4 regions of the Neorhizobium petrolearium genome follow, and region 4 is predicted to be linked to each of the others. Evidence: predicted binding sites of a transcription regulator. Region 4 holds the regulator's gene; each other region holds the start of a gene.
What was found. The regulator LexA, encoded in region 4, represses DNA repair genes until DNA is damaged. The targets are predictions, from matches to a motif close to TGTTCNNNNTGTGTTCNG.
Positions count from the first base shown of each region.

Region 1: the regulator LexA is predicted to act here: its motif matches at 1,229-1,246, upstream of QEO92_RS02855 (nucleoside triphosphate pyrophosphohydrolase family protein).
Region 2: the regulator LexA is predicted to act here: its motif matches at 1,547-1,564, upstream of QEO92_RS16895 (ATP-dependent helicase).
Region 3: the regulator LexA is predicted to act here: its motif matches at 2,261-2,278, upstream of radA (DNA repair protein RadA).

Region 1 is NZ_CP123000.1:563,328-566,611, forward strand. It holds gene QEO92_RS02845 (polysaccharide deacetylase family protein) at 1-244, opposite strand, end outside; gene QEO92_RS02850 (sulfite exporter TauE/SafE family protein) at 332-1,123, opposite strand; gene QEO92_RS02855 (nucleoside triphosphate pyrophosphohydrolase family protein) at 1,248-1,556, shown strand; gene QEO92_RS02860 (bleomycin resistance protein) at 1,537-1,983, opposite strand; gene tldD (metalloprotease TldD) at 1,980-3,284, opposite strand, start outside.
Region 2 is NZ_CP123000.1:3,405,980-3,409,263, reverse strand. It holds gene QEO92_RS16895 (ATP-dependent helicase) at 1-1,528, opposite strand, end outside; gene QEO92_RS16890 (iron ABC transporter substrate-binding protein) at 1,688-2,704, shown strand; gene QEO92_RS16885 (ABC transporter permease) at 2,801-3,284, shown strand, end outside.
Region 3 is NZ_CP123000.1:936,690-939,973, reverse strand. It holds gene QEO92_RS04900 (adenylate/guanylate cyclase domain-containing protein) at 1-849, shown strand, start outside; gene alr (alanine racemase) at 1,051-2,211, shown strand; gene radA (DNA repair protein RadA) at 2,319-3,284, shown strand, end outside.
Region 4 is NZ_CP123000.1:1,688,726-1,692,009, forward strand. It holds gene QEO92_RS08725 (ComEC/Rec2 family competence protein) at 1-1,800, shown strand, start outside; gene lexA (transcriptional repressor LexA) at 1,781-2,503, opposite strand; gene QEO92_RS08735 (VOC family protein) at 2,703-3,284, shown strand, end outside.

The DNA.
Region 1 (3,284 bases), 1.1 Mb from region 4:
CAAAGAGCCGCTCGATGGCGTCATTTAAGAAATCCGGCGTGACCTCGAGATGCTCGCTCGGCTGGAGCGGGCGCGTCCTTTTCGGCCGGACGTGATGGAGGGTGAAGATCGCGCCGCGACCGCGCGCGTTCGGCATCATTCCGGCCCGCGCGAGAGCCGCAGCCATATCGAGGCCGCCGGCGACCAGCCGGCGTTTGACGTCCCGGCGCCAGAGCGCCTGCAGCCTCCGCTTCTTATTCCTCACTGAGATCACGCCCGTATTCTTTGCGAATGGCGCGACCCTACTCGCGGACCTGTTAAGCCTTGCTGAAGAATGAAATGCGGAATCCTGTCAGGGACGGAACGCGTCGAAGAGAGGCAGGCCGACGATGGCAGCGATCGCGATCAGCAGAAAACAGATGCGCCGGAATGTCGCTTCGGATGCAAAACCGAAGAGCTGCGAGCCGGCAGCGAGGCCAAGGCCATAGCCCGGCCCGGCGATCAGTGCCATGGCCAGGACTTCCACGGTGAGCAGGCTTCCGACGATGTAGGAGGTCGCTGAAATCACGGTCGCCAGCGCGAAATAGACCACGAGGTTGGCGCGTACCGTCAGCGGTGGAATGGCGCCACCTAGCCAATAGGCGACGACCGGTGGGCCGGACATCTGCGCGGCCCCGCCGAAAAGTCCGGCGAGTGCCCCCACGCCGATTGTCAGCGGCGTCTTTGGCTTGCCGTGATAACGCCAGCCGGAGATCAGGAAAACGAGCAGGCAGAGCACGACGACCGAGATGATCCAGCGCAGCGTCACGGAAGGCAGAAGAGCCAACAACGCCGTGCCCGCCGGAACGCCCACCAGCGCGCCGATCAGCATCGTATAGACTTCGCGCCGGTTGGCCCGTCTCCAGCCGCCTGGCAGCATGCCGAGCGTCATCGTCCCGTCGATGACGAGGAGCAACGCGGAGGCGATTTTCGGGCTCGTGGCGGCGCTGGCGAGCGGGACGAAGATCAGTGCCCCGCCGAAGCCGGAGAACCCGCGCGCCAAGCCCGCGATCAGCGCCGACACGAAGACGAAGGCGAGTTCGGCGGGTCCATGGCCCGGAAGCCATGATTCCAGAAAGGCGGCGACCGGGGAGGGCGAGTTCATGGGAAGGCCGTCATGCGGATTCGTGCGATGGCCTGCACCTGTCGGGATTTGCACCGGGGTGTCAAGCAACACTCTGGACAAGGATCACGAATCACCGCCTCCTTCTGGCACAAAAGGAGAACGTATGCTGGAGAGACTTGCCGGCCAGTTCGAGGCCGCATCTGCCGCTTATGTCGAAACCCACGGCATCGAGCGCGACCCCGATTGGTTTGTCCTGAAACTGCAGGAAGAAGTGGGTGAACTCACCCAGGCCTGGAATCGCGCGACCGGCCGCGGCCGCAAGAAGGGGCGGAGCGAGGACGACCTCAATCGCGATCTTGCCGACGAGACCGCCGATCTCCTCGGGCATATCCTGCTTTTTGCCCGCAACAACCGGATCGATCTTGCCGCGGCGATTGAACGGAAATGGCTGTTCAGGCTGGATGCCGAGTGAGCGGGCGCTCACCAAGATCCTCGAAGAGCCGAAGGAGATAGCCGTCCGGATCGGCGATGATGAACTGGCGGTTGCCGGCCTCGTTCTTCTCGCGGCGATACCATTTCTCTTCGGGATCGAGGTAGAGTGAGACTCCGGCGGTTTCGAGCCGGGCGAGGATCGGGTCGAGCGCCGGAACCACTATCTGCAGGTTGAGCCCGCGTCCATACGGATATTCGCGTGGTGCTCCGGCTATATCGAAATCCCGGCCGATGCCGATCTGATCGATCATCAATTGCGCCTCGTCGAGCGCCAGGAAAGCAAAACCTTCTTCCGGCCGATCGTAGACGACTGAAAAACCAATCAAATCACAATAGAAATCTCGGCTTTTCCTCCAATCGCTGACGGAAAGCTCGGGGATCAGCGCATTGGAACGATGCGGCGTCACGCCTTCGTGCCGCCGACCGTCACCTGGTCCATCCTCAGGTGCGGTTGGCCGACGCCGACCGGAACCCATTGGCCACCCTTGCCGCAATTGCCGATGCCGGTGTCGAGCTTCATGTCGTTGCCGACCATGGAGACGCGCTTCATCGCATCCGGACCGTTGCCGATCAGCATGGCGCCCTTGATAGCAGGGCCGATCCTGCCGTCTTCGATCATGTAGGCCTCGGTGCAGCCGAACACGAACTTGCCGGAGGTGATGTCCACCTGGCCGCCGCCGAAGGATACGGCGTAGATGCCCTTCTTCACCGACGCGATGATTTCTTCCGGCGTTTTGTCGCCGCCGAGCATGTAGGTGTTGGTCATGCGCGGCATCGGCACATGGGCATAACCCTGCCGGCGGCCGTTGCCGGTCGGCTTCATGCCCATCAGCCGGGCATTCTGGCGGTCCTGCATGTAGCCGACGAGCTTGCCGTTTTCGATCAGCACGTTATAGCCGGAGGGCGTACCCTCGTCGTCGATGGTGAGCGAGCCGCGGCGGTTATCGATCGTGCCGTCGTCGACGACCGTGACGCCGGGTGCGGCGACCATCTCACCCAGAAGACCGGCGAAAGCCGAGGTCTTCTTGCGGTTGAAATCGCCTTCCAGCCCGTGTCCGACCGCTTCGTGCAACATGACGCCCGGCCAGCCGGAGCCGAGCACGACGTCCATCGTGCCGGCCGGCGCATCGATTGCGGTCAAGTTCACAAGCGCCTGACGCAGCGCCTCGTCGGCGCCTGTCTGCCAGTTGCCTTCCGTCACGAAATCGCCGAAGCCGATGCGTCCACCGGTGCCGAAGGAGCCGCTCTCCTGCCGGTCGCCTTCGCCGACGACGACAGAGATATTGATGCGGGTCATCGGGCGGATATCCTGCACCCGATGGCCGTCGGCACGCAGGATGTCGACCACCTGCCAGCTTGCGGAAACGGTGGCGGTCACTTGCCGCACCTTGTCGTCCTTGTTGCGCAGATAGGCATCGATATCCGTCAGAAGCTTGACCTTCTCTTCGAAGCTTGGGGATCCGATCGGGTTCTCGTCGCCGTAGTATTTCTTGTTGGTGCGCTGAGGGGCGGCGGCATAGGAGCCGGCATAACCGGCGGTGACGGCGCGGACTGCATGCGAGGCGCGTGAAAGGGCAGCTGCGGACAATTCGCCCGCATGCGCGTAACCCACAGCCTCACCGGCGACCGCCCGTAGACCAAATCCCTGGTCTGTATTGAATGAACCGCCCTTCAGCCGGCCGTTGTCGAACGTGAGTGATTCTGCCTG
Region 2 (3,284 bases), 1.7 Mb from region 4:
CGCGGTCGAGATGCGGCTCGTACCACAGCCGGGCAAGGCCGATCTCCGAAGGCCAGCCGGCAGTGCCCTGTTTCAGGGAGGCCAGCATGTCGACGAAGGCCGGCCAGTCGGCGCCCGAACGCGGCGGGGCGGGGATTTCCTGCAAAGCCGCGAGCGGCTCGGGATCGGCGGCGATGGCGTCGAGGATCTTTCCCGCCGTCTGCGGGCCGATGCCGGGGATGAGCTGCATCAGGCGGAAGCCGGCGACGCGGTCGCGCGGATTCTGGGCGAAGCGCAGCGTCGCCAGCATGTCCTTCACATGGGCGCTGTCCAGGAACTTCAGGCCGCCGAACTTCACGAAGGGGATGTTGCGGCGGGTAAGTTCCACCTCCAGCGGACCGGAATGATGCGAGGCGCGGAAAAGCACGGCCTGCTGTTTCAAGGTCATGCCGGTTTCGCGGTTTTCGAGGATCTTCTCGACGATGTAGTTCGCCTGTTCGGTCTCGTCTCGGACGGCAACGAGGCGCGGGCGCTCCTCCGATTGCCGTTCGGTCCAGAGGTTCTTGGTGAAGCGCTCGCGGGCAAGCTCGATGACGCCGTTGGCGGCGGCGAGGATGGTATTGGTCGAACGGTAGTTGCGGTCGAGGGTGACGATATCGGCGGGCGGATCGAAGGAGCCGGGGAAATCGAGGATGTTGCGGATCGTCGCTGCCCGGAAGGAATAGATCGACTGGGCGTCGTCGCCGACGACGGTCAAACCTCGGCCGCCGGGTTTCATCGCCATCAGGATCGACGACTGCAGCCGGTTGGTGTCCTGGTATTCGTCGACCAGCACGTGATCGAAGCGGCCGCCGACATCTTCCGCCAGCGCCGGTTCGCTCATCATCTGCGCCCAGTAGAGCAGGAGATCGTCGTAATCGAGGACGTTCTGGGCCTGCTTGGCCTCGACGTAAGATGCGAAGAGTTCCCGAAGCTGTTTTTCCCAGGCGGAGCACCAGGGGAAATGCAATTTCAGCACCTCGTCCAGAGGCGTCTCCGAATTGACCGCGCGGGAATAGATCGCCAGACAGGTGCCCTTGGTCGGGAAGCGGCTTTCCGTTTTCGAGAAGCCGAGTTCGTGGCGCGTGAGGTTTATCAGGTCGGCGGAATCCTCCCGATCGTGGATGGTGAAATCCGGATCGAGGCCGATCTGTTCGGCATACATGCGAAGCAGCCTTGCCCCGATGCCGTGGAAGGTGCCGGCCCAGGCGAGCGCATCGGTCATGATGCCGGCATTGGGCCCAAGCACCTGCGAACAGATGCGCTCGACCCGGCGGCCCATCTCGGATGCGGCGCGGCGGGAAAAGGTCATCAGCAGGATGCGGCGCGGATCGGCGCCGGAAACGATCAGATGCGCGACCCGGTGGGCGAGCGTGTTGGTCTTGCCGGAGCCCGCGCCGGCGATGACGAGCAGCGGGCCTGCCGGCCCGCCCTTCGGCACGTCCGATCCATGCTCCACCGCACGCCGCTGCGCGTCATTCAATTTTTCCAGATAGGCGACTGCTGGCATTCCTGCTTCCGGCGGGCTCGTTCCCGATGCGTTCGAATTAGCCATAGCTGATTCGCCTGGCTCCGCCCTCATTCACATATTTGGGAACGTGCCTTAACTTGACCGCTGTTCTCGTGTTTCGCTATGACGGCCCGCGTAAGTTCTCGCTTGGAGGCGACCTTGAAAACTTCTTCCCCCCTCTTTGCCGGCGCCGCGGCGCTTGCCCTCTCCGTCATCGCGCTTTCGACACCGGCTTCGGCACAGGTGGCCGACAGCATCACCATCTACAATGCCCAGCACGAGGGGCTGACGAAGGAATGGGTCGAAGCCTTCACAGAGGAGACCGGCATCGCGGTGACCGTGCGCAACGGCTCGGACCTCGAATTCGCCAACCAGATCGTCCAGGAAGGCGCCAATTCGCCGGCCGACGTGTTCCTGACCGAAAATTCGCCGGCCATGGCACTGGTCGACGGCAAGGGGCTTTTCGCTCCGGTCGATCTGGCGACGCTCGAGCAGGTTCCGGAACAGTTCCGCCCGGCGGACGGCCACTGGATCGGCATTGCCGCCCGCTCCACCGTCTTTGCCTATGACAAGACGAAACTTTCCGAAGACAAATTGCCGAAATCCATGCTCGATCTCGCCAAGCCCGAATGGAAGGGCCGCTGGGCCGCATCTCCCTCGGGCGCCGATTTCCAGGCGATCGTCGGCGCGCTGCTGCAGCTCAAGGGCAAGGAGGCGACGGCGGACTGGCTCAAGGGCATGAAGGAGAACTTCACCGCCTATCGCGGCAATTCCACCGCGATGAGGGCCGTCAATGCCGGCCAGACCGAGGGCGCGCTGATCTACCACTATTACTATTTCGGCGACCAGGCGAAGACCGGTGAAAACTCGAAGAACGTCGCGCTGCATTATTTCAGGAACCAGGATCCGGGTGCATTCGTCTCCATCTCCGGCGGCGGCATCCTTGCCTCATCCAAGCACAAGGAACAGGCGCAGGCCTTCCTCAAATGGGTGACAGGCAAGGGCGGCCAGGCGGTGTTGCGTGACGGCACGTCCTTCGAATACGCGGTCGGCAAGGGTGAAGCGTCCAACAAGGCGCTCGTGCCGCTCGACGAATTGCGGGCGCCGAAGGTGGAGCCCTCGACACTCAACAATGCCAAGGTGACCGATATGATGACGGCGGCCGGCCTCCTCTGAGATGCGGCAATAAGTTTGCTCTAATACTCAGCAATAAGTGTTGCATGGAGACATCGCAGGGCTTACCTGCGATGTCTCATGTTTTTCGGGTCTTCCATGAGTTCCATCACTGACACCAGTGTTCCAGTCGCACCGCGCCGCCGCATGCCGGCGGCCTCGTCCTGGACATTGACCATCGCGGTCGCGGTGGCGGTGATGGCGCTCCTGCCGCTCGGTTTCGTGCTGTGGGCAACCGCCGTCACCGGTTGGGAAACGGCCGCGCTGCTCATCTTCCGCGGCCGGGTCGGTGAATTGATGGTCAACACCATCCTCCTGATTTTCTTCACTGTTCCGATCTGTACCGTGGTTGCTGTGTCGCTTGCCTGGCTGACCGAACGCAGCGACCTGCCGGGCGCACGTCTATGGTCCTGGCTCGCGGTGGCACCGCTTGCCGTGCCCGCCTTCGTGCATTCCTACGCCTGGATCGGCATGTGGCCGAGCCTTCACGGGCTTTTTGCCGGGGTGGCGATCTCGGTCGTCGCCTATTTCCCCTTTCTCTACCTGCCGCTCGCTGCTGCCTTCCGCCTGCTCGATCCGGCGC
Region 3 (3,284 bases), 750 kb from region 4:
ATCATCTTCGATGCCGTCACACATTCGGCGCAGTTCATCGACGTGAAGGGTGAGCCAACCGACGAACGTCAGAACCTCTCAATGTTCATCAGTCGGGATTATGCACCGAACGAAACGCTTACCCTCCGTCCCGGCTTACTGCGGCTCACGATCGAGAATCACACCGACCGCAGAGTGCTCCCCAATGTCTGCATCGCCGGAGAGCAGCTGCACGACCTGCTGGGCCGCAGGCGACCGTTCCTGACAGCCAAGCGACTTCTGACAAACCAGAGCTTCCGGGACATCTATCGGACCGACACGCTTGATATCGACCAGCGTCTAAGGATCACCAGCCTGACATTCCTCTTCACCGATTTAAGAGGGTCAACCGCTCTCTACGAGCGCGTCGGAGATCTGGCCGCCTTCGATCTGGTGAGAGCACATTTCAAGGTTCTTCACGAGATCATCGCCACGGAATCCGGAGCGGTGGTCAAGACCATAGGCGACGCCGTGATGGCGACATTCTCGAGCCCGGATCGTGCGGTGGCGTCCGCGCTGCGGATGCGGGAAGCGATGCTTCGGCTGAATGCCGAGCACGGTCGCGAGGACCTTCTCCTGAAGATCGGTATCCATGAGGGGCCATGCCTCGCAGTCAACCTGAACGACCGGCAGGACTATTTCGGCCAGACCGTCAATATCGCCTCCCGCGTACAGGGCCTTGCCGATCCCTATGTGATCCTCACCACGGAGGCCGTCGTCGAAAACGCCCAGGTTTCAGAGATCTTAAGAAACAACGGCATCGCATCGGTTTCTCGGATGGAGGAACTTCAGGGCGTCGAAAGGGAAGTGAAGATCTTCGCCCTGTCGTGATCTCCGGATCTGCGCCATCGGAGAAGCATGACGGAAATCCTGTCGCGTTCATGCCTGGCGGCTGCCCAAGGCTAAGGCCAATCCGGATGCTCTCGCCCCAAAAGATTGTGCAGTGCGAAGGTTTTTCGCATGGCGGCCTTTTTCCCGCCTTCGAAACGGATAGGATCGCAGGAACATTCCTCAGCATGGCCGACGTGTAAAATGACCGATTTCGACAGCGATCCTTCTCCCTCCGGCGATTTCGACGTCGCGCCCGTCCGGCTGACGGTCGATCTCGCAGCGCTTTCCGACAACTGGCGGGAGATGCAACGACGCTCGGGAAGGGTGCGCACCGCGGCTGTCGTCAAGGCGGACGCCTACGGTCTCGGCATCGAGGATTGCGGCACGGCGTTTTATGAAGCCGGCGCGCGGGACTTCTTCGTCGCGGTCGCCCAGGAAGGCGTGACGCTGCGCAGCTATGCGCCAGACGCCCGCATCTACGTGCTTTCCGGCATCTGGCCCGGCCAGGAGCAGATGTTCTTCGAGAACGACCTCGTGCCGGTGCTGGCCTCCGAAGAACAGCTTGCCTTCTGGATGTCGGTCGTATCGGAACATGGAGACCACCCCTGCGCCCTGCAGGTGGATACCGGCTTCAATCGGCTCGGCCTTTCATTCGAGGATGCGCTTGCCCTTGCAGGCGACGTCTCGCGGCCCGCAGGCTTCTCGCCGGTTCTGGTGCTGTCGCATCTTCACAGCGGCGACAACCCGGCCTCGCCCCTCAACCGGCAGCAGCTCGAACTGTTCCAGCAGGTTAGCGCCGCCTTCGAAGGCATCGAATCAAGTCTTTCGGCTTCCGCCGGAATCTTCCTGGGCCCCGAATATCATTTCGACCTCACCCGCCCCGGCATTGCGCTTTATGGCGGCGAATCCGTCGGCGGCATGATGCCGCTCAAGCCGGTGGTGAAGGCGGAGGCGCGGGTCATCCAGGTCCGCGACGCCGCCGCGGGCGGCACGGTCAGCTACGGCGCCACCCATCAGCTTTCGCGCGAGAGCAGGCTTGCCATCGTCTCCGCCGGTTACGCCGACGGCTATCTCCGCTCTCTCTCCGGCTCGGGCGTGCCGATCCGCACCGGCGGCTCTTCCGGCGCCTTCGGCTTCATCGCCGGTCACAGGGTGCCGGTGATCGGCCGCGTCACCATGGACCTGACGATCTTCGACGTGACGGATGTTCCGGCATCCGATATCCGCACCGGCGACTATATCGAGCTTTTCGGTCCCAACATGCCTCTCGACGACGTGGCGCGGGCCGCCGGCACGATCGGCTACGAACTCCTGACCGGCCTCGGGTTGCGCTACGAGCGGCGGTATATCTATCCCGAATAGTTTCCACTCCTCCTTGCCAGCAGTGATATTTCCGGAGTACAAGAACAAATGTTCCGCTTTTGTTCTTGGCGGATTTTGTGAGTGTTTGAAGACGGCAACTCAATTTCATGGCAAAACCCAAGACCCAATTCGTGTGCCAGAACTGCGGCACGGTGCACAGCCGCTGGGCCGGCAAGTGCGATGGCTGCGGCGAATGGAACACGATCGTCGAGGAAGACCCGATGGGCGGCATCGGCGGCGGTCCCGGCCGCGCACCGAAGAAGGGCCGTGCGGTGGCACTCACCACGCTTTCCGGGGAGACCGAACAGGCGCCGCGCATCCATACCGGCATTTCCGAACTCGACCGGGCGACCGGCGGCGGTTTCGTGCGCGGTTCGGCCGTGCTTATCGGCGGTGATCCCGGCATCGGCAAGTCGACGCTGCTGATGCAGGCGGCGGCGGCCCTCTCCCGCCGCGGGCATCGCATCATCTATGTTTCGGGCGAGGAGGCCGTGGCGCAGGTGCGGCTTCGCGCTCAGAGGCTGGATGCCGCCAATACCGAAGTGTTGCTCGCCGCCGAAACCAATGTCGAGGACATCCTCGCCACCATTTCCGAGGGCAAGCGGCCCGATCTCGTCATCATCGATTCGATCCAGACGCTCTGGAGCGACACCGCTGATTCGGCACCGGGCACCGTCACCCAGGTGCGCACCGGCGTGCAGGCGATGATCCGCTTCGCCAAGCAGACGGGTGCGGCCATGGTTCTCGTCGGGCACGTCACCAAGGAAGGCCAGATCGCCGGCCCGCGCGTCGTCGAGCACATGGTCGATGCCGTCCTCTATTTCGAGGGCGACCGCGGCCATCACTACCGCATCCTGCGGACCGTCAAGAACCGATTCGGCCCAACCGACGAGATCGGCGTCTTCGAAATGTCCGACAAGGGCTTGCGCGAAGTCTCCAATCCGTCCGAACTCTTCCTCGGCGAACGCAATGCAAAGGCGCCGGGCGCGGCTGTCTTCGCCGGCATGGAAGGGACGCGACCCGTGCTTGTCGAGGTGCAGGCGCTGGTGGCGCCGACCTCGCTCGGAACACCG
Region 4 (3,284 bases):
TCGGGGCCTGCGCTGCCGGGGCTTAACGATTTCGCCTTCTCTTCTTATTTCGATGGTATCGGCGCCGTCGGCTTTTTCTATGGAGTGCCGAATAAGGAGGCAGGCCCGGCGTTGCCGCGAGCCTGGATTGCAGAATTCGAAAGCGGGCTTTTTGATCTGCGCAGCGCCATTGCAAGCCATATTCGCGAAACGGTGCCGGGCGATGCGGGCGCCTTCGCAGCCGCGATCGTGACCGACGAACGCCGGGCTATTTCCAAGGAGACCACCGAGGCGCTCCGGCTTTCCGGACTTGCCCATATCGTCGCGATCTCCGGGCTGAACATGGCGCTTGCCGCCGGCATCTTCTTCGTCGGCGTCCGCACTGTCCTTTCGTTTTTTCCCGGGTTTGCCCAGGCCTATCCGGTGAAGAAGATCGCTGCCGCCGGCGCGCTCGTGATGGCGACCGCCTATTACCTGATTTCCGGCTTCGGTGTTTCGGCCGAGCGGGCGTATATCATGATGGCGGTCATGCTTGTCGCAGTCTTCTTCGACCGACCGTCGATCAGCTTGCGCAACGTGGCGCTTTCGGCCCTGATCATTATCGCCGTTTCGCCCTCGGAAATCCTGGGGCCCAGCTTCCAGATGTCCTTTGCGGCTACCGCAGCGCTGGTCGCCGGTTATGCGCTCTGGAAAAATCGATCGAAAAAGCACGATCCGGAACCGCTGCAAATTCGTCACCCTGTGGTGACGCCGGTACTGGCTTCCTGGAAATTCATTGCGGGCATTCTTGCCACGACCCTGATCGGCAGCACGTCGACGGCGATCTTTTCGGTCGAGCATTTCCATCGGATTGCGACCTACGGCGGTCTGGCGGCAAACCTCGCCGCCATGCCGATCATTTCTTTCGTGGTCATGCCGGCCGGACTTGTCGGCATGCTGCTCGTACCGTTCGGGCTCGATGCGCCTTTCCTGAAGCTCATGGGTCTCGGCCTGGAAGCGGTGATCTCCATAGCAAGACATGTCGCGGCCTGGGGCGGCGACGCCGGTATCGGCCGTCAGCATCCCTGGTTCCTGCCTGTCTCCACGGCCGGTTTTCTTCTGCTGACACTTTTGAGAAGCAGGCTTCGGCTGGTCGGCATTCCGCTCGTTGCCGCCGCATTGCTGTTCTCCTGGCACGAACGATCGAAGCCCCTGCCGGATATTCTCGTTTCCGAGGACGGAACGATGATTGCCCTGATAGGCAGGGAAGGCATTGCCACCAACCGCACCCGTCCGCCCGATTTCATCTACGGCCAGTGGAAACGGGCACTTCTCCTGGGCGATCCTATAAAACCGGACGTGTCATCAGCAGGAGACAAACCGCCCGATGGGAAATCTGAGGAGCGCCGCGAGCTGACGCAGGCCGAAATCGAAGCAGTGCGGTCCCGCATCAGGCAGGTGCCTGCCGGTCATTTCGTTTGCGAGCCGCGTGTCTTTTGCGGGGTGAAAACTTCCGGAGGCACCATGATAGCCTCCGTCGAAGACAGCCGTTATGCCGGTGCGGCCTGCGATGCTGCCCATATCATCATCGCCCCGCGCGCCCGTTTCGATCATTGCCGCTCCGGCGCATTGATGATCAACGGCAATGCTTTGCGAAAGACTGGTGCGCTCGAAATTTCCCTGCACGGCGCAGCCGACATCCGGCAATGGACTATTCGCCCCGCCATGGCCGGCCATGACCGCCCCTGGAGCAGGCATCGCCACTATGACTGGCGGAACAAGACGTTCGCCTCGGCGCTCCCGGAACCGCTCCGGCAATTGATCAATGGTAGCGGCGGATGAGGCCGACCAGCTTGCCCTGAACCTTTACCCGGTCGGGCGGGAATATCCGTGTTTCGTAGGCCGGGTTCGCGGCTTCCAGCGCGATCGAGGCGCCACGGCGGCGGAAGCGCTTCAGCGTCGCTTCCTCCTCGTCCACCAGCGCCACGATGATGTCTCCCGGATTGGCGGTGTTGCTGTTGCGGATGATCACCGTGTCGCCGTCCAGGATGCCGGCCTCGATCATCGAATCACCCTTGACCTCCAGCGCGTAATGTTCGCCGGAACCAAGCATCTCGGCGGGCACTGCGATATCATGCGTGTTGTTCTGGATCGCCGAGATGGGCACGCCGGCGGCGATGCGGCCCATGACGGGAACCGTGGTGGCGTTGGAGAGATCGTCGTTGGCTGCGGGCTTGGCCGGAGCGGCAGCGACCGGCTGCGGCTTGCCGAGGCTGCCCTCGATAACACTCGGCGAGAAGCCGCGGCGTGGCTGCAGGCTCGACTGATAGGCTTCCGGCAGCTTGATGACTTCAAGGGCACGTGCCCGGTTCGGCAGGCGGCGGATGAAGCCGCGCTCCTCCAGTGCGGTGATCAGCCGGTGGATGCCGGACTTCGACGCGAGGTCGAGCGCGTCCTTCATTTCGTCGAAGGAGGGCGGCACGCCGGATTCCTTCATGCGTTCGTGAATGAACAGAAGCAATTCCTGCTGTTTGCGCGTGAGCATATTTGGCACCTTGAGAGTCGGAAACAAATCAAGAACATACACTATATGTTCCATATGTGTTCCGCAAGTCCCTAAATTTTCGTGAAGTATGATGATTTTTCTTCATGGATGTCTGCAACATATCTCTTCCGACACCACTTGCTCGAAGCCGATCCGCTGCCAATGTAGTGCTGCGATTCCGGATTCTGGGGGCTCTCGCGTGAATGCTAGACTAATCGATCATCTCGTTCTGCCGGTGGCGGACCTTGCCGTCGCGCGTTCACGACTGGCAGAACTCGGATTTACAGTTGCGCCGGAGGCCTTTCATCCTTTCGGCACGGCCAATGCCTGCGTGTTTTTCTCGGATGGGGCCTATCTGGAGCCGCTGGCGATCGCCAACCGGCGTCAGGCGGCAGCCGCGGCCAAGCGCGGCAATGTCTTCACCGCCCGGGATCTCGCCTTCCGCAAGGCGCGTAACAGGCAGGGCTTTTCGGCCCTCGCGGTTGCCACGGGCGATGCGGCAGCCGATCACGCGCGTTTCAGGCTGCGCGGGATTTCCGCGGGCGATATCCTGGAATTCTCCCGCGGCGTGAAGATGCCGGATGGTTCCGAGACTGAGGCAAGCTTCCGGCTGGCCTTTGCGGGAGACGAGCGTGCGCCGGACTTCTTCTTGTTCTCCGCACAGCGGATCAATCCCCTGCCGGCCGATCGAGGCGAACTGGAACGCCATTCCAATACGGTGACCGGCTTGAGCGAGATCGTTCTTTCGGCCGCATCGCCCGGCGATTTTGCGCCTCTGCTC